DNA from 3 places in the Streptomyces sp. NPDC059567 genome. Region 2 is predicted to be linked to each of the others. Evidence: riboswitches for the same ligand, from Rfam matches in the RefSeq annotation. Region 2 holds a riboswitch; each other region holds the start of a gene.
The links. A riboswitch is a leader RNA that binds a small molecule or an ion and turns the genes downstream of it on or off. The one in region 2 is predicted to bind thiamine pyrophosphate.
Positions count from the first base shown of each region.

Region 1 (5,405 bases), on a different contig from region 2:
CGGACTTCACGAGCCCGGAGTTCGGCCCCCCGGAGCACCGGCCGGAGTGATCCGGGGAACGCCACGGCGGGCACGCCCCGCACGACCCCCCGTGGCCGTGCGGTCCGTACCCGCCCCGTACGTACCGATGCGGCTACTCCGCCAGCGGGAGGTACACGCGGTTGCCGGCGGCCGCGAACTCCTTGGACTTCTCCGCCATCCCGGCCTGGATCTCCTCGGACTGGAGGTCGCCGCCGTGCTCGCGCCGGATGTCCTGCGAGATCTTCATCGAGCAGAACTTCGGACCGCACATCGAGCAGAAGTGCGCGGTCTTCGCGGGCTCCGCCGGCAGCGTCTCGTCGTGGAACTCACGCGCCGTGTCCGGGTCGAGCGCCAGGTTGAACTGGTCCTCCCAGCGGAACTCGAAGCGCGCGTCCGACAGCGCGTCGTCCCACTCCTGCGCCCCCGGGTGCCCCTTGGCCAGGTCGGCCGCGTGCGCCGCGATCTTGTACGTGATGACACCGGTCTTCACGTCGTCGCGGTTGGGCAGGCCCAGGTGCTCCTTGGGCGTGACGTAGCAGAGCATCGCGGTGCCCCACCAGGCGATCATCGCGGCGCCGATGCCCGAGGTGATGTGGTCGTACGCCGGCGCGACGTCCGTGGTCAGCGGGCCGAGGGTGTAGAACGGCGCCTCCTCGCAGATCTCCTGCTGGAGGTCGATGTTCTCCTTGATCTTGTGCATCGGGACATGGCCCGGGCCCTCGATCATCGTCTGCACGTTGTGGCGCTTGGCGATCGTGTTGAGCTCGCCGAGCGTCTTCAGCTCCGCGAACTGCGCCGCGTCGTTGGCGTCCGCGATCGAGCCGGGGCGCAGACCGTCGCCGAGCGAGTACGTGACGTCGTACGTCGCGAGGATCTCGCAGAGCTCCTCGAAGTTCGTGTAGAGGAAGTTCTCCTTGTGGTGCGCGAGGCACCAGGCGGCCATGATCGAGCCGCCGCGCGAGACGATGCCGGTCTTGCGGCGGGCGGTCAGCGGCACGTACGGCAGCAGCACGCCGGCGTGGACCGTCATGTAGTCGACGCCCTGCTCGGCCTGCTCGATGACCGTGTCCTTGTAGATCTCCCAGGTCAGCTCCTCGGCCTTGCCGTCGACCTTCTCCAGGGCCTGGTAGAGCGGCACGGTGCCGATCGGCACGGGGGAGTTGCGCAGCACCCACTCACGGGTGGTGTGGATGTTGCGGCCGGTGGACAGGTCCATGACCGTGTCCGCGCCCCACTTGGTCGCCCACGTCATCTTCTCCACCTCCTCCTCGATGGAGGAGGTGACGGCGGAGTTGCCGATGTTGGCGTTGACCTTCACCAGGAACCGCTTGCCGATGATCATCGGCTCGATCTCCGGGTGGTTGACGTTGGCCGGGAGCACCGCGCGCCCTGCGGCGATCTCCTCCCGTACGACCTCGGGGGAGACGTTCTCGCGGATCGCGACGTACTCCATCTCCGGGGTGATCTCGCCCCGGCGGGCGTACGCGAGCTGGGTCACCGCCGCCCCGTCGCGGCCCCGGCGGGGCTGGCGGGGGCGGCCGGGGAAGACCGCGTCGAGGTTCTTGAGGCCACCACGCGGCGAGGTGTGCTTGATGCCGTCGTCCTCGGGACGGACGGGGCGGCCCGCGTACTCCTCGGTGTCGCCGCGGCTGATGATCCAGTTCTCGCGCAGCGGCGGAAGGCCCCGCCGTACGTCGGTGTCGATGGTGGGGTCGGTGTACGGGCCGGACGTGTCGTACAGCGTCACGTCCTTGCCGTTGGTGAGGTGCACCTGACGGACGGGCACTCGGAGGTCGGGGCGCGAGCCCTCGACGTATCCCTTGTGCCAGCCCGGCTTGCGCTCGTCCTGGCTGGTGGCAGGCGTGCGTGCATCCTGAATGGTCATGAGACCGATCTCCCTACGCCGGCATTACCCGGTAACAGGTTCGGCGGTCGGCGCAGCCTCCTCCCGTACGTACATCAGTACGCGCGTACGGTGATCAGCGCCCTCTCAGCCCGGTGCTCCGAGCTCCCGCGTGTGCAAAGGTGCCACCACGCTAGCGTCAACCCGGGCGTGCTGAACAGTGGGCCCCCGTCGTTCTTGCGATGATCTGTCGGTGACTTCCTCGCAGCAGACCCCGGAACCCGATGGACACGATGCCCATGGGGACGCGGGCCACGGGCACGGCCACAGCCACAGCCACGGCCCGGCGGCGCCGGTCTCCCGGCATCTGCGCAGAGTCATCGCCGCGGTCCTGATCCCGTTCGCCGCGGCCGTGGTGGTCGGACTCGTCGTGCTGTGGCCGGGCGGCGTGCCGGAGCACGAGCGCACCGGCGTCGGCTTCGACCGGCAGACCTACGCGGGCGAGGTCGCCTCGGTCGAGAAGGTCGACTGCAAGGATGTGAACGCCGCGCAGGTCCCGCCGACCGAGGACCCCTCCACGCCCCAGGGCCGTGAGGCCGCCAACGCCCAGCAGGGGCAGTGCGAGAAGGCGACGATCGAGGTCACCGACGGCCCCGACAAGGGCCGTACCTTCGTCGAGATCGTGCAGCCGGACGCGCCGCGTCAACTGGACGAGGGGCAGGGCGTGGTGGTGGCGTACGCCCCCGACGCCCCACGCGATCTGCAGTACTCGGTGACTGATGTGAACCGCAAGGTTCCGCTGACGGTCCTGGCGCTGATCTTCGCGCTCGTGGTCGTGCTCGTCGGCCGGATGCGCGGGGTGATGGCCCTGATCTCGCTCGCCATCAGCTTCCTGATCCTGACCCTCTTCATCCTGCCGGCGATCCTTCAGGGGTCGAATCCGCTGGTGGTGGCGGTGGTCGGGTCGAGCGCGATCATGCTCATCGCGCTCTACATGTGCCACGGCCTGTCGGCGCGCACCTCGGTCGCGGTGCTCGGGACCCTGATCTCGCTGCTGCTGATCGGGCTGCTCGGCTCGTATTTCATCAGCTGGGCGTCGCTCAGCGGCAACACGGACGACAACACCGGTCTGATCCACGGCCTGTACCCGGACATCGACATGTCCGGTCTGCTGCTCGCGGGCATCATCATCGGTTCGCTCGGTGTCCTCGACGATGTGACGGTGACGCAGACCTCGGCGGTGTGGGAGCTGCACCAGGCCGATCCCCGTATGGGGCCCCGGGCGTTGTACCGGGCCGGGATCCGGATCGGCCGCGACCACATCGCGTCCGTGGTGAACACACTGGTCCTTGCCTACGCCGGTGCGGCCCTGCCCCTGTTGCTGCTCTTCACCATCGCGCAGAGCAGTGTGGGGACGGTGGCCAACAGCGAGTTGGTCGCGGAGGAGATCGTCCGGACGCTCGTGGGGTCGATCGGTCTGGTGGCCTCGGTGCCGGTCACGACCGCGCTGGCCGCCCTGGTGGTCTCCGCAGACCGGCCGGGCGATCCGGAGAAGCGTTCGTCCAGGGGTGGACGCCGGCGTCGGGCGAAGTGACTGGTCCGGGGCCGTTTCGGCGGGCCCGGGGGGCGTTCAGCCCGCGTTCTCCTCCGCCAGAATCCGGCCGAGCGCGGCTTCCAGGTTGTCCTCGAAGTCGCCCAGCGTCCGTTCCTGACCGAGGGGAACCAGCTTGTCCGTACGGTCGAGGAAGGCGACGAGCGGCGGAGCGCTGGCCCGGAACAGGGCGCGGTCGCCGCCGACCTGGAGCCGGATGGAGACGTCCGAGAGCGCCTCGGGATCGGTCGGCGCGATGTGCACATCGCCGTCGCCGCTCGGCCGGTTGATCCCGTCCAGCAGCAGTTCCCGCCCGAACGCCCAGGTCACCGGCGCGTCTCCGGGGAGATGGAAGGTCATCCGCACCGCGTAGGGATCCCGGGTCTCGTACCGGAGTTCCACCGGGATCCTGAAGGCGAGCTCCTCGGAGACGAGGAAGCTCATCAGGACCTCGGCCTGGACCGACTCTCGCATCTTGTACCCCGCAGTAGATGAAGCAGTTGTGTGCACACGGCTACTGAAGCTGTGATCGAAACGGCCAGGAATGATCCCCCATGGCCCTGTTGACGCAATCGTGCTGTAAGCGCTAGCGGATCACAAGGAGTGATTTTTCAGATACTGATAGAGAAAGCGAAGGAGCTGAAGAGCCTTCCGATCTCATTCTGTAGTCGAGCGACTGCGGGCAGCAACCGTTCTTCCTGGTGAAGGGGTACGGAAATCGCCATCGCGGCCGCCGTGGACCCCGCAGTGATGGGGATCGCGGCACAAACTGTGCCCAGCGCATATTCCTGACGCTCTACCAGGGGCTCCATTCGCCCCATACCGCCCAAACGCTCCAAAAGCACCTGCCGGTTACGCACCGTGTACGGAGTGATGGCTTTCACCGGATGGCGGTCGAGGTGGTCTTGACGACTCTTCAGATCCAGTTGACTGAGCAGACACTGGCCGATCGCATGGGCGTGGCCGGTCTCGCGGAAGTCGGCCCACTCGTCCACGGCGGGGGCGGAGGGGGTGTCGGCGACGGCGACGAGCTCGATCTCGCCCTCGCGGTAGATCGCGAAGTAGATGGGGACGCCGATCTCGTCGCGCCAGTGTGCGAGCGAGTCTTCGATCTTGGTGCGACGATTCTGCAGAACTCCGCCGCCGGCCAACCGACCGGCCGCGTCGCCGAACACGAACACACCCTTCTCACGGCGCAGATAGCCCTCGTGCGTCAGGGTGCGGAGCAGGTGGTACGCGGTGGGAAGCGGGAGTCCCGCTTCGCGCGCGAGCTGTTTGGCGGGGGCTCCGTCCTCGTGGGAGCCCACGGCCTCCAGAAGTCTCAGCGCCCGCTGCACCGAGCCGATCAGGGTAGGGACGGCGGACTGCGAAGCCGTGGCCAAAGGTCACCCCCAGGCGTGGTGACGGGCGCCGTGCACCCGCCCGCGGGGGCCGCCCCCGCGCGCCCGCCGCGGCCTGGGAAACCGGTGGAGTCCGATGAAGGACTCTCCCGGGACAGGTGAAGAAACCGCAGGTCAGCGCGGAGGTCTACGCCAGTTTTCCCCGGGGGCGGCAGAGATTTCCACTCTAATGGCAGCCCCCAGGCACGGTCGCGGTTTCCCTCTCCGCATCCCTCGGCCGGGCTAACAGCGAGCAGCCCGGTCATACCGGCAGGTAGCTTGTGCTACCAATCCTCGCGCGAGGCCGACGAGGAGGTGAACTTCCGTACGACGTAGATCAGTCCACCGACGAGGGCCACGAAGACCAGGACCTTGAAGAGCAGACCGATCACGAACATCGCGATGCTGGTGATCAGGCCGCCGAAGACGAGCAGGGCGATGACCGGTATGGCCACCCACTTCACCCACCAGGGCATCCCCGCGAGAATCTCTCGTACCGCCATCGCGCTTACCTCATCTCCCGAAGACCTCGCTCCACGCGCTCTGCGCCGAACACTCTCGATGCTAGGGG
Region 1 is NZ_JBHWBS010000014.1:59,978-65,382, reverse strand. It holds gene ACFVZW_RS09965 (hypothetical protein) at 1-50, shown strand, start outside; gene thiC (phosphomethylpyrimidine synthase ThiC) at 134-1,906, opposite strand; TPP riboswitch at 1,900-2,046, opposite strand; gene ACFVZW_RS09955 (YibE/F family protein) at 2,118-3,458, shown strand; gene ACFVZW_RS09950 (SsgA family sporulation/cell division regulator) at 3,495-3,929, opposite strand; gene ACFVZW_RS09945 (IclR family transcriptional regulator) at 4,067-4,837, opposite strand; gene ACFVZW_RS09940 (DUF5326 family protein) at 5,119-5,337, opposite strand.
Region 1: it holds a riboswitch for thiamine pyrophosphate, as region 2 does, so the genes downstream of both, thiC (phosphomethylpyrimidine synthase ThiC) here and ACFVZW_RS01515 (thiamine ABC transporter substrate binding subunit) in region 2, are expected to answer to the same signal.

Region 2 (5,405 bases):
GGAGAGCAGGACGCCCGCGAACAGCGCCCACTGGCCGACTCCCCGGGGCCGGCGCGCGGTCTGCTCGGGTGCGACCAGCTTCAGCGCGGCCTCCCGCCGGCGGACGGTGCGGGCGTGCACGGCGAGGACCACGCCGACGGCGACGAACTGCACCATCGTGAGGACGGCCGCCGTCGTCAGATCGAAGCGGACGACGGTCTGCCGGTAGATCTCCGTCTCCAGGGTGGAGTACGTGGATCCGCCGAGGATCTGCACGACGGCGAAGGAGCTCGCGGTGAAGAGGAACACCATCAGCGCGGCCGCGGCGACGGACGGCGCGAGCGCCGGCAGGGTCACGGTCCGCCAGGCGGTCCAGCGGGACGCGCCGAGGACCCGGGCGGCCTCCTCCTGGCGCGGGTCGAGCTGCGCCCACAGGCCGCCGACGGTCCGTACGACGACGGCGTAGTTGAAGAACACATGGGCGATCAGGATCGCCCACACGGTGGTGTCGAGCCGCATGCCCCACAGTTCGTCGAGGAGCCCGCCTCGCCCGACAAGCGCCAGGAAGGCCGTACCGACCATGACGGTCGGCATCACGAAGGGCACGGTGACGACGGCGCGCAGCAGCCCCTTGCCGGGAAAGTCGAAGCGGGCGAAGACATACGCGCCGGGCAGCGCGATCAGCAGGGTCAGCCCGGTGGAGGCGAGCGCCTGCCAGAGCGTGAACCAGAGTACGTCGAGGATCTCGGGCCGGCTCAGCGTCTCGCCGAACCGGCCGAACTGCCACGCCCCGTCGACCCGCAGCCCGCGCTCGACGATCGAGACGACGGGCCAGGCGAAGAAGAGCGCGAAGAAGGCGGCGGGCACGACCATCAGGCCGAGCCGCGCCGCGCTTCCCCTGCGGTCGGGAACTACTTCAGAACGAGCGACGACCACTGCTGGATCCACTGGTCACGGTTCTCGGCGATCTTCGCGGGCGCCATCGTCTGCGGCTTGTCGATCACCACACCATGCTTCGTGAAGAGCTCCGGCAGGGTGGCGTCCTCGGCCACCGGGTTGACGAACATCTGCAGCGGCATGTCGTCCTGGAACTTCTTGGAGATCAGGAAGTCGATCAGCGCCTTGCCGCCCTCGGGGTTCTTCGCCCCGTTCAGCAGCCCGGCGAACTCGGTCTGCCGGAAGCAGGTGCCGGTGGAGACCCCGGTGGGGGCTTCCTTGGGCTGCGGCTCGGAGTAGAGGACCTCGACCGGCGGGCTGGAGGCGTACGAGACGACCAGCGGCCGGTCCCCCTTGGCCTTCTTGCCGCCGGCGGAGCCGGAGAACTCCTGGTTGTAGGCGAGCTCCCAGCTGTCGACGGTCTTCACGCCGTTGGCCTTGAGCTTCTTCCAGTAGTCCTGCCAGCCGTCGTCGCCGTACTGGGCGGCGGTGCCGAGCAGGAAGCCGAGGCCCGGGGAGGAACGCTCGGGGTTCTCCACGACCAGCAGGTCCTTGTACGCGGGCTTCGCCAGGTCGTCGAAGGTCTGCGGGGGTGCGAGCTTCTTGTCCGCGAAGTACTTCTTGTCGTAGTTGACGCAGATGTCACCGGAGTCGATCGGGGTGACCCGGTGCTCCTTGTCGAGCTGGACCTCGGTCGGGATCCGGTCCAGGCCCTTCGCCTCGTACGGGACGAAGATCCCGTTGTCGAGCGCGCGGGACAGCAGGGTGTTGTCGACGCCGAAGAAGACGTCGCCCTGCGGGGATCCCTTGGTCAGGATCTCCTTGTTGACGGCCTCGCCGGCGTCGCCGCTCTTGAGGACCTTGACCGTGAAGCCGGTCTGCTTGGTGAACTCCGCCAGCACCTCCTTGGAGGCGTTGAAGGAGTCGTGGCTCACGAGGGTCACGGTCTTCGGGGTGGGCGCGCCGGACTTGCCCGCCGCGTCCCGGACGTCCTCGGTGCCGCACGCGGCGAGCGTGGTGACGCCGAGCGCGGCGACGATCGCCGCGGCGGCCATCTTCTTGGTGCTCACTGGAATTCCTCCTGGGTGTGACCAGGAAGAGACGCGGCCCTGCCGACCGTGAGGCGGGCAGGGCGCAACAGCTCGAGTTACGACCGAACTTCCTACCCAGAATGACCTGGGCGAGGTTCAGAGGGTCTGCGGTCCTGACCGCACTCTCAGCGCTGTGGCGCTCCCCTGTCGGAATATGGAGATGTGTTCGAGCACAGAGTACAAGGTCAGCGCTCGGACGCCGCCAGCTGTCCACAGGCACCGTCGATCTCCTGACCGCGGGTGTCACGGACGGTGACCGGGACGCCATGGGCGGCGATGGCCTCGACGAACGCCTTCTCGTCCTCGGGACGGGAGGCGGTCCACTTCGACCCGGGCGTCGGGTTCAGCGGAATCAGGTTGACGTGCACCCGCTTGCCCTTGAGCAGCCGCCCGAGGAGGTCGCCGCGCCACGCCTGGTCGTTGATGTCGCGGATCAGGGCGTACTCGATGGAGATCCGGCGGCCGGACTTCTCCGCGTACTCCCACGCGGCGTCGAGGACCTCGCGGACCTTCCAGCGCGTGTTGACGGGCACGAGGGTGTCGCGCAGCTCGTCGTCGGGGGCGTGCAGGGAGACGGCGAGCCGGCACTTGAAGCCCTCGTCGGCGAAGCGCAGCATCGCGGGCACCAGACCGACGGTGGAGACGGTGATCCCGCGCTGGGACAGGCCGAGGCCGTCCGGCTCGGGGTCGGTCAGCCGGCGGATGGCGCCGACGACCCGCTTGTAGTTGGCGAGCGGCTCACCCATGCCCATGAAGACGATGTTGCTGAGCCGCGCGGGCCCGCCGGGCACCTCGCCGTCGCGCAGGGCGCGCATCCCGTCGACGATCTGGTGCACGATCTCGGCGGTCGACAGGTTCCGGTCGAGACCGGCCTGTCCGGTGGCGCAGAACGGGCAGTTCATCCCGCAGCCGGCCTGCGAGGAGATGCACATGGTGACCCGGTCCGGGTACCGCATCAGCACGGACTCGACGAGCGTGCCGTCGTGCAGCTTCCACAAGGTCTTACGGGTGGTGTCGTCGTCGCACGAGATGTGCCGGACCACGGACATCAGGTCGGGCAGCAGCTCGCCCTGCAGCTTCTCGCGCGAGGACGCGGGGATGTCGGTCCACTCGGCGGGGTCGTGGGCGTACCGCGCGAAGTAGTGCGTGGACAGCTGCTTGGCGCGGAACGGCTTCTCGCCGATCGCGGCGACGGCCTCCTTGCGCTCGGCGGGCGTGAGGTCGGCGAGGTGCCGCGGCGGCTTCTTGGCTCCGCGGGGGGCGACGAAAGTGAGTTCTCCGGGCTTGGGCATGGTGGTACCAGTGTCGCAGACGCGCACGCATGACTCGGGGCGGTCGCGGCGGGCCCCGCACCGCGTGCCGCCGGGGCCGTCGGCGGCGGGCCCGCACGGCGGAAACCCTCGCGGCCGGAGCCGCACGGAGGGCGCCTTCGCCCCGCCCGTCGCATGCGACCGGGCCGTCGGCGGCGGGCCCGTACGGCGGAGGCCACTCCGCCGGTCCCGCACCGCGGGCGCCCTTGCACTGCCCGTCCCACGCGGCCGGAGCCGCACGGCCCGTCCCGGCACGGCCGGGCCGTCGTCGGCGGGCCCCCACGGCCGAGGCCTCGTGGCCCGTCCCGCACCGCGTGCCGCCGGGGCGGGGCCGTCGGCGGCGGGCCCCGCGGCCGTCAGACGGCCTGGACCGTGTGTTCGGCGTGCTCCTGCACCGCGATCCTCGCCAGCTTCGTCAGCATCATGCCGTTGCGGACGGCGACGAGGTAGTCCACGGGAAGCCCGTGCATACGGATGCCCGGGCCCCGGAGGGGATGCCAGTCGAGGGTGAAGAGCGTGTGCTCGCCCCAGGGGAGCAAGGTCATGGCGATACGGGCCGCACCGAAGGGCTCCGCCTTCGCCTCCAGCTCCAGGCGCCGCTCCCGCTCGCAGATGCGGACGACGACCGTGTCGTCGAGGGTGAAGGGGCCGCCGCCGACCCGGACCTTCAGTCGGGCGCCCACGTCCGGCCAGTGCGGGTCCGCCGCCAGGACCTGCTGGGTTCCCGTGACCCACTCCCCGTAACGGTGGCCGTTGGACAGCAGCCGCCAGACCTCCGACGGCGTGCTCAGGATCAGACGGCGGTTCCGGGCCATGCCGATCACGCTCCTTCCGGACGGTACGGCCGCCACGGGCTCGCCGTCCGGCGCCCTGGGCCTCACCCCCAGCCTCACGCCGACCGCTCGCCCCCGCCCTCCGGCAGGTCCGAACGGCTTCCTCGCCGGTCGCCGCGCACAGCGACGACACGTGCCCGTCAGGGCCGCGGCGAGCCGGGCTGCGTGGAAGGGATGCGCGGGGTGAAGAACAGCGCCACGGCCGAGGAGAGGGCGAGGATCGCCAGCGCGGCCCGCAGGCCGTCCAGGCGCGCGGCGGCGTTCGCGTCCAGGGCGGCCTGCGTCACCTCCGGGCTGGTACCCGCCTCGTCGAGAGCCGTCTTGAGCTGGGCGTCCGAGAGGAACGGAACGCCGCTCTGGAGCTCGACGGCGGCCTGGTTCTTGACCTCGGCCGGAATCGCCGCGTTCTGCTCGACGCTGGTCAGGAACGAGGACGTGAGCGCGGCGATCAGCAGCGACCCGGCCAGCGCCGTACCGATCGAGGCACCGAGGTTGGTGACGGCGTTCTGGATACCGCCGACCTCCGCGCTCTTGCTGTCCGGTACGGCGGACACGGTGACCGAACCGAGCTGCGAGGCCAGCGCGCCCATGCCGAGCCCGATCAGCAGGAGGGGGACCGTGACGATCTCCGCGCCGGCGTCGGCGTCCAGCGCGGCCATCAGGGCGACCGCGCCCGCGAGCAGCGCGAGCACCCCGAGCCGTACCACCCGCCGCGGCGAGACGTCCGGGAAGAAACGCGGAATCAGGACCGCCGCTGCCAGCAGGGTCACCGACAGCGGCAGGATGCGCGCCCCGGTCATGAGCGCGGACAGGCCCAGCGCGACGGACAGATAGAGGGGTACGACGAAGAAGACACCCATCTGGACGAGGTACTGGAAGAAGAACATCGTCAGACCGCCGGTGAGCTGCTTGTTCCGCAACACGGTCGGGTCGACGAGCGGCTCCCGGTCGCGGCGCACGAGCCGCGCCTCCCAGCGGAGGAAGAGCCACACCAGCAGCAGGCCCGCCAGCATCATCCACACGACCATCGACACACCGAGCCACGAGGGTGCGTCGGGCTTCGGCCGGAACCAGCCCCACTCGTCCGAGCGGAGCACTCCGTAGACGAAGACCCCCAGCCCCAGCGCGGACAGCGCGGCGCCGACAAGGTCGATCCGACGGCGCTCCTCGCCCACGGTGTCCGCGATTCGGCGGGCGAACACCAGGATGACGAGCACCACCAGGACCTCGCCGGCGAAGACCCAGCGCCAGGAGAA
Region 2 is NZ_JBHWBS010000002.1:15,834-21,238, reverse strand. It holds gene ACFVZW_RS01520 (ABC transporter permease) at 1-852, opposite strand, end outside; gene ACFVZW_RS01515 (thiamine ABC transporter substrate binding subunit) at 891-1,970, opposite strand; TPP riboswitch at 2,057-2,162, opposite strand; gene rlmN (23S rRNA (adenine(2503)-C(2))-methyltransferase RlmN) at 2,192-3,298, opposite strand; gene ACFVZW_RS01505 (SRPBCC family protein) at 3,673-4,131, opposite strand; gene ACFVZW_RS01500 (MFS transporter) at 4,290-5,405, opposite strand, start outside.

Region 3 (5,405 bases), on a different contig from region 2:
GCTGAACGCCCGGGTGATCACACCCGGCGCCAGCCCCTCCTTCGCCAGGAGCCGCCTGGCCTCCGCCAGCGGCTTCCCCTTGAGGTTCGGGACCTTCACGATCTGCGGGCCGCGGGAGATGGTGAGCGTTACCGTGCCGTTGCCCCGGATCCGCGCGCCGGAGGCGGGGTCGGTGGCCATGACCGTGCCGCGCTCGTACACGTCGCTGAAGGCGCGCTTCGTCGTGCCGACGTCGAGCCCGGCGTCCCTGAGCCGCTTCGTGGCCTGCGGCTCGCTCTGGCCGAGGACGGCCGGGACGCGGGTGAACTGGCCGGAATTGATGTACCAGACGCCCGCGCCGAGCCCGAGGGCGAGCAGGACGGCCGCCAGGACGAGCAGAGGGCCGCGGGGGCGGCGCGGAGCGCGCCGGGACTCCGGCCGGGGCTCGGGCGGCGGCATCGTCAGCCGGCTGGTGTGCTGCACCGGCTGCTCGGTCTCCGCGGGCAGGGTCCGGGGGATGACGCTGGTCCGGTCCTCGGCGCCCGTGGTGTCCTCCCGGTGCGCCTGCGGCGGGACCGCGTCCAGCTGCTCGTCCCCGAGCGCCGAGCGGGCCTCCCTGGTCAGGGCGAGGAGTGCGACGGCGTCGTAGGGGCGGACGTCGGGGTTGCGGGCGGTCGCGGTCGCCACCAGCTCGTCCAGTTCGAGGGCGAGACCGGGGACGACGGCGGACGGGGCCGGGACGTCGGTGTTCAGGTGCTGGTAGAGGACCTGCGCGGGGGTGTCCCCGGAGTGCGGCTTCCCGCCCGTCAGCATCTCGTACAGGACGACACCGCAGGCGTACACGTCGGCGCGGGTGTCCGCCGTGCCGTGCTCGATCTGCTCGGGGGCGAGGTACGACACGGTGCCGAGGACGGAGCCGGTGGTGTTCGTGGCCGAGCCCACGGCCCGTACGAGACCGAAGTCGGCGACCTTGACCCGGCCGTCGTCCCCTATCAGGACGTTCTCCGGCTTCATGTCCCGGTGCACGAACCCGGCCCGGTGCGCGGCGCCCAGTGCGGCGAGCACCGGCTCCAGGATGTCGAGCGCCGCCCGGGGCTGGAGCGCCCCGCGCTCGCGCAGCACGTCGCGCAGGGTGCACCCGGCGACGTACTCCATGGCGAGATAGACGTACGCGCCGTCCGCTCCCTGGTCGAAGACCCCGACGACGTTCGGGTGCGAGAGCCGCGCCACGGACTTCGCCTCGCGGATGAACCGCTCCACGAAGGTGGCGTCGGTGGCGAGGTCCGGATGCATCACCTTGAGCGCGAGCACCCGGTCGAGTCGGGTGTCGACGGCCCGGTAGACCGTGGCCATCCCGCCGACGGCGATGCGCGCGTCGACGCGGTAGCGGTCGTCGAGCAGCTGCCCGACGAGGGGGTCATGAAGGGTCGTGTCCACGGCCTTGAGTTTACGAGCCGGTGAGGACACCCCGTCCCCACCGGCCGCTACCGCAGCACAGCTGTGACGTGCGGGACCGGTCCGCCGGCCGTCAGAACGCCGGCCGCTCCGGGTCCAGGGCCGCGCGGCCCTCCGTCGGGGACGAGGCCTCCGCGAAGTGGCGGCGCGGGATCCGGCCCGCCCGCCACGCCAGCCGGCCCGCCTCCACCGCGTGCCGCATCCCCTCCGCCATCAGCACCGGCTCCTGCGCCCGGGTCACCGCCGACGCCAGCATGACCGCCGCGCACCCCAGCTCCATCGCCAGGGCGGCGTCCGAGGCCGTCCCGGCACCCGCGTCCAGGATCACCGGCACCCCGGCCCGCTCCACGATCAGCTGGAAGTTGTGCGGGTTGCGGATCCCGAGCCCCGAGCCGATCGGCGAGCCCAGCGGCATGATCGCCGCGCACCCCACGTCCTCCAGCTTCCGCGCCAGGACCGGGTCGTCGTTGGTGTACGGCAGGACCGTGAAGCCGTCGTCCACCAGCGTCTCCGCCGCGTCGAGCAGCTCGATCGGATCGGGCAGCAGGGTCCGCTCGTCGGCGACGACCTCCAGCTTGATCCAGTCGGTGCCCAGCGCCTCCCGGGCGAGCCGCGCCGTCAGGACGGCCTCGCCCGCCGTGAAGCAGCCCGCCGTGTTCGGCAGGACGCGGATGGAGAGCCGGTTCAGCACGGACAGGACCGAGCCCTGCACGGTCGGGTCGAGACGCCGCATGGCGACGGTGGTGAGCTCGGTGCCGCTGGCGATCAGGGAGCGTTCGAGGACGTCCAGGCTCGGGGCGCCGCCCGTGCCCATGATCAGACGCGAGGAGAGCTCCGTACCGCCGAGGAGGAAGGTGTCGTCGGACATCGTGCTCAGCCCCCCTGCACGGCAGTGAGGACCTCGACCCGGTCGCCCTCGCCGAGGAGGGTCGCGGACCACTGGCTGCGCGGCACGACCGTCTCGTTGACGGCCGCGGCCACGCCGGACGGCGCCGGCGTCAGCGTCGCGACCAGCGCGTCGAGGGTCGTGGGCGCGGCGAGGACACGCGCCTCGCCGTTGACGGAGACGTTCGTCGAGTCGTTCATACGTGCTGCTCCTGACGTACGGGGGAGAAGCGGCGGGGGGTGAAGGGGCGGGCCTCGTCCGGAAGCACGCCGGTGGTGAGGAGGTCGGCCATCACATCGCCGGTGACGGGGGTGAGCAGGACCCCGTTGCGGTAGTGCCCCGTCGCCAGCCGCAGGCCGGGCAGGGCGGTCGGGCCGAGCAGCGGCGCGTTGTCCGGGGAGCCGGGCCGCAGGCCGGCGCGGGTCTCGGTGAGCGGCAGCTCGGTGATGCCCGGCACCAGCTCGTGGGCGTCGCGCAGCAGCTCGTAGACCCCGCCCGCCGTGACGGTGGTGTCCCAGCCCAGTTCCTCGCTGGTCGCGCCGACCACCAGCTCGCCGTTCTCGCGCGGCACCAGATAGACGTGGCTGCCGCGCACGACCGCCCGGACGGTTCGCGACAGGAACGGCGCGTACGCCCCCGGCACGGTCAGCCGCAGCACCTGCCCCTTGACGGGGCGTACGGGCGGAAGCGCATCGTCCGGTACGCCGGCGAGCCGGCCGCTGAGGCTGCCCGCGGCCAGCACGACCTGGTCCGCTTCGAGCGCCTCGCCCCCGGCGAGCAGCACGCCCGCCGCCCGGTCCCGTACGACGGTCAGCCGCTCCGCGAGGGCGCGGTGGAAGACCACACCGGCCCGCTCGCAGGCGGTGACCAGCGCGGCGGCGAGCCTGCGCGGATCGACCTGGTGGTCGCCGTCGACCCGCAGGCCGCCGCGCACGCCGGGGGCCAGCATCGGCTCCAGACGACGGCAGTCACGGCCGCTGAGCCACTCCGACTCCAGGCCGCAGCGGGTCTGCAGGGCGTGCAGTTCGCGCAGATGCGCCCGGTCGTCGGCGTCGAGCGCGACGGCGAGCGTGCCGCAGGCGCGGTAGCCCACGTCGTGTCCGGTGGCGTCCCGGAGCTCGGCGACGAAGCCGGGATAGCGGCGCGCGGAGGCGAGGTTGAGGGCGAGCAGGGTCTCCTCGCCGTAGTGGAGCTCGGTGACGGCGGCCAGCATCCCGGCCGCCACGCGGGCGGCACCGCCGCCCGGTTCCGGGTCGACGACCGCGGTGCGCAGCCCGCGCTGCGCGGCCCGCCAGGCCGTGACCAGACCGATGATTCCGCCCCCGATGACGAGGACGTCGGATGTACGCGACATGGGCGTCCAGCCCCTCCCTTCGCCGGCATGACCCGGATCAGGTTCGTACGGTCGGAGGCCGGCCAGCCTCCCTCTCAGCCCGGTGCGTCCGGGCTCCCGCGAGTGCTCTACGTTGACGGTCAGACTAACCCCCGCCCCCGACGCCCAGTAAGGGAGCCTCCGCCGTGGCCCGATCCCTTGACGGACTCGTCCTCGCGCCCGTCGCCGACCAGGCCCCCGGCCAGGTGGGCACGCGCACCCGCTTCACGTACCACGAGGAGGGCGGCCGGATCTGGGCCGAGTACGCGGGCGGGGACGTGGTCCGCGGGAACCTCGTCGGCACGCGCGCGGGGGACCGTCTCGACTTCCGCTACGTCCAGTTGAAGCAGGACGGATCCACCTCTTCCGGGCATTGCGTCTCGACGGTGGTGGAGCTGCCGGACGGGCGCGTTCGGCTGGAGGAGACCTGGGCATGGGAGTCCCAGGAGGGCTCCGGCACCAGTGTGGTGGAACAGCTGCCTTCCTGACGGTGCGTCAGATCGTTAAGGTGATCGGGTGAGCGAGCAGAAGCAGGCACAACAGCGGGTCGTGATCGTGGGCGCCGGCATGGCGGGGGTGCAGACCGCCGTCGCCCTGCGCGAACAGGGCTTCACCGGCCCGGTCACCCTCATCGGTGCCGAGCCGCACCAGCCCTACGACCGGCCGCCCCTCTCCAAGGCCGTGCTCCTCGGCAAGGCCGAGGACTCCGCCTTCGACGTCGACTTCGAGGCCCTCGCCATCGAACTGCGCCTCGGCCTCGACGTCACCGGGCTGCGCGCCGAGGACCACGAGGTCGACACCGAGGCCGGACCCGTCCCGTACGACGTCCTGGTCGTCGCCACCGGTGCCGAGCCGGTCACCCTGCCCGGCACCGAGGGCGTGCCCGGCGTCCATCTGCTGCGCACCCTCGACGACGCCGCCCGCCTCAAGCCCGTCCTGGAGCGGCGCCACGACATCGTGGTGGTCGGTGCCGGCTGGATCGGCGCCGAGTTCGCCACCGCCGCACGCCAGGCGGGGTGCGCCGTCATCGTCGTGGAGGCCGCCGACCGGCCGCTCGCAGGCGCGCTCCCCGTCGAGGTCACCGCCCCGATGGCGCAGTGGTACGAGGAGAGCGGCGCCGAACTCCTCACCCACGCGCGCGTGGCCGCCGTCGAACCCGGCACGGTCCTCCTGGCCGACGGCCGCCGGCTGCCGGCCGAGGCGGTCGTCGTCGGCATCGGCGCCCGCCCCGCCACCGGCTGGCTCGCCGACTCCGGCATCGCCCGCGACGCGGACGGCTCCATCACCGCCGACGAGCGGCTGCGCACCTCCCTGCCCGACGTGTACGCCGTCGGCGACTGCGCCTCCTTCCCCTCCGCCCGCTACGGCCGCCGCCTCCTGGTCCACCACTGGGACAACGCGCTCCAGGGCCCGCGCACCGTCGCGGCCGACATCATCGGCGAGGCCCCCCGGCCGTACGACCCGGTGCCCTACTTCTGGTCCGAGCAGTTCGGCCGCTTCGTGCAGTACGCCGGGCACCATGGAGACGACGCGGAACTGCTCCGGCGCGGCGACCCGGCCGGACCCTCCTGGTCGGCCCTCTGGCTGCGCGACGGCGCCCTGGTCGCCCTGCTCGCCGTCGGACGCCCCCGCGACCTGGCCCAGGGCCGCAAGCTGATCGAGTCCGGCACCCGGATCGATCCGGAGCGGGCCGCGGACCCTTCCGTCCCCCTG
Region 3 is NZ_JBHWBS010000099.1:17,893-23,297, forward strand. It holds gene pknB (Stk1 family PASTA domain-containing Ser/Thr kinase) at 1-1,416, opposite strand, end outside; gene ACFVZW_RS30885 (thiazole synthase) at 1,508-2,302, opposite strand; gene thiS (sulfur carrier protein ThiS) at 2,308-2,520, opposite strand; gene thiO (glycine oxidase ThiO) at 2,517-3,674, opposite strand; TPP riboswitch at 3,672-3,784, opposite strand; gene ACFVZW_RS30900 (hypothetical protein) at 3,839-4,180, shown strand; gene ACFVZW_RS30905 (NAD(P)/FAD-dependent oxidoreductase) at 4,209-5,405, shown strand, end outside.
Region 3: it holds a riboswitch for thiamine pyrophosphate, as region 2 does, so the genes downstream of both, thiO (glycine oxidase ThiO) here and ACFVZW_RS01515 (thiamine ABC transporter substrate binding subunit) in region 2, are expected to answer to the same signal.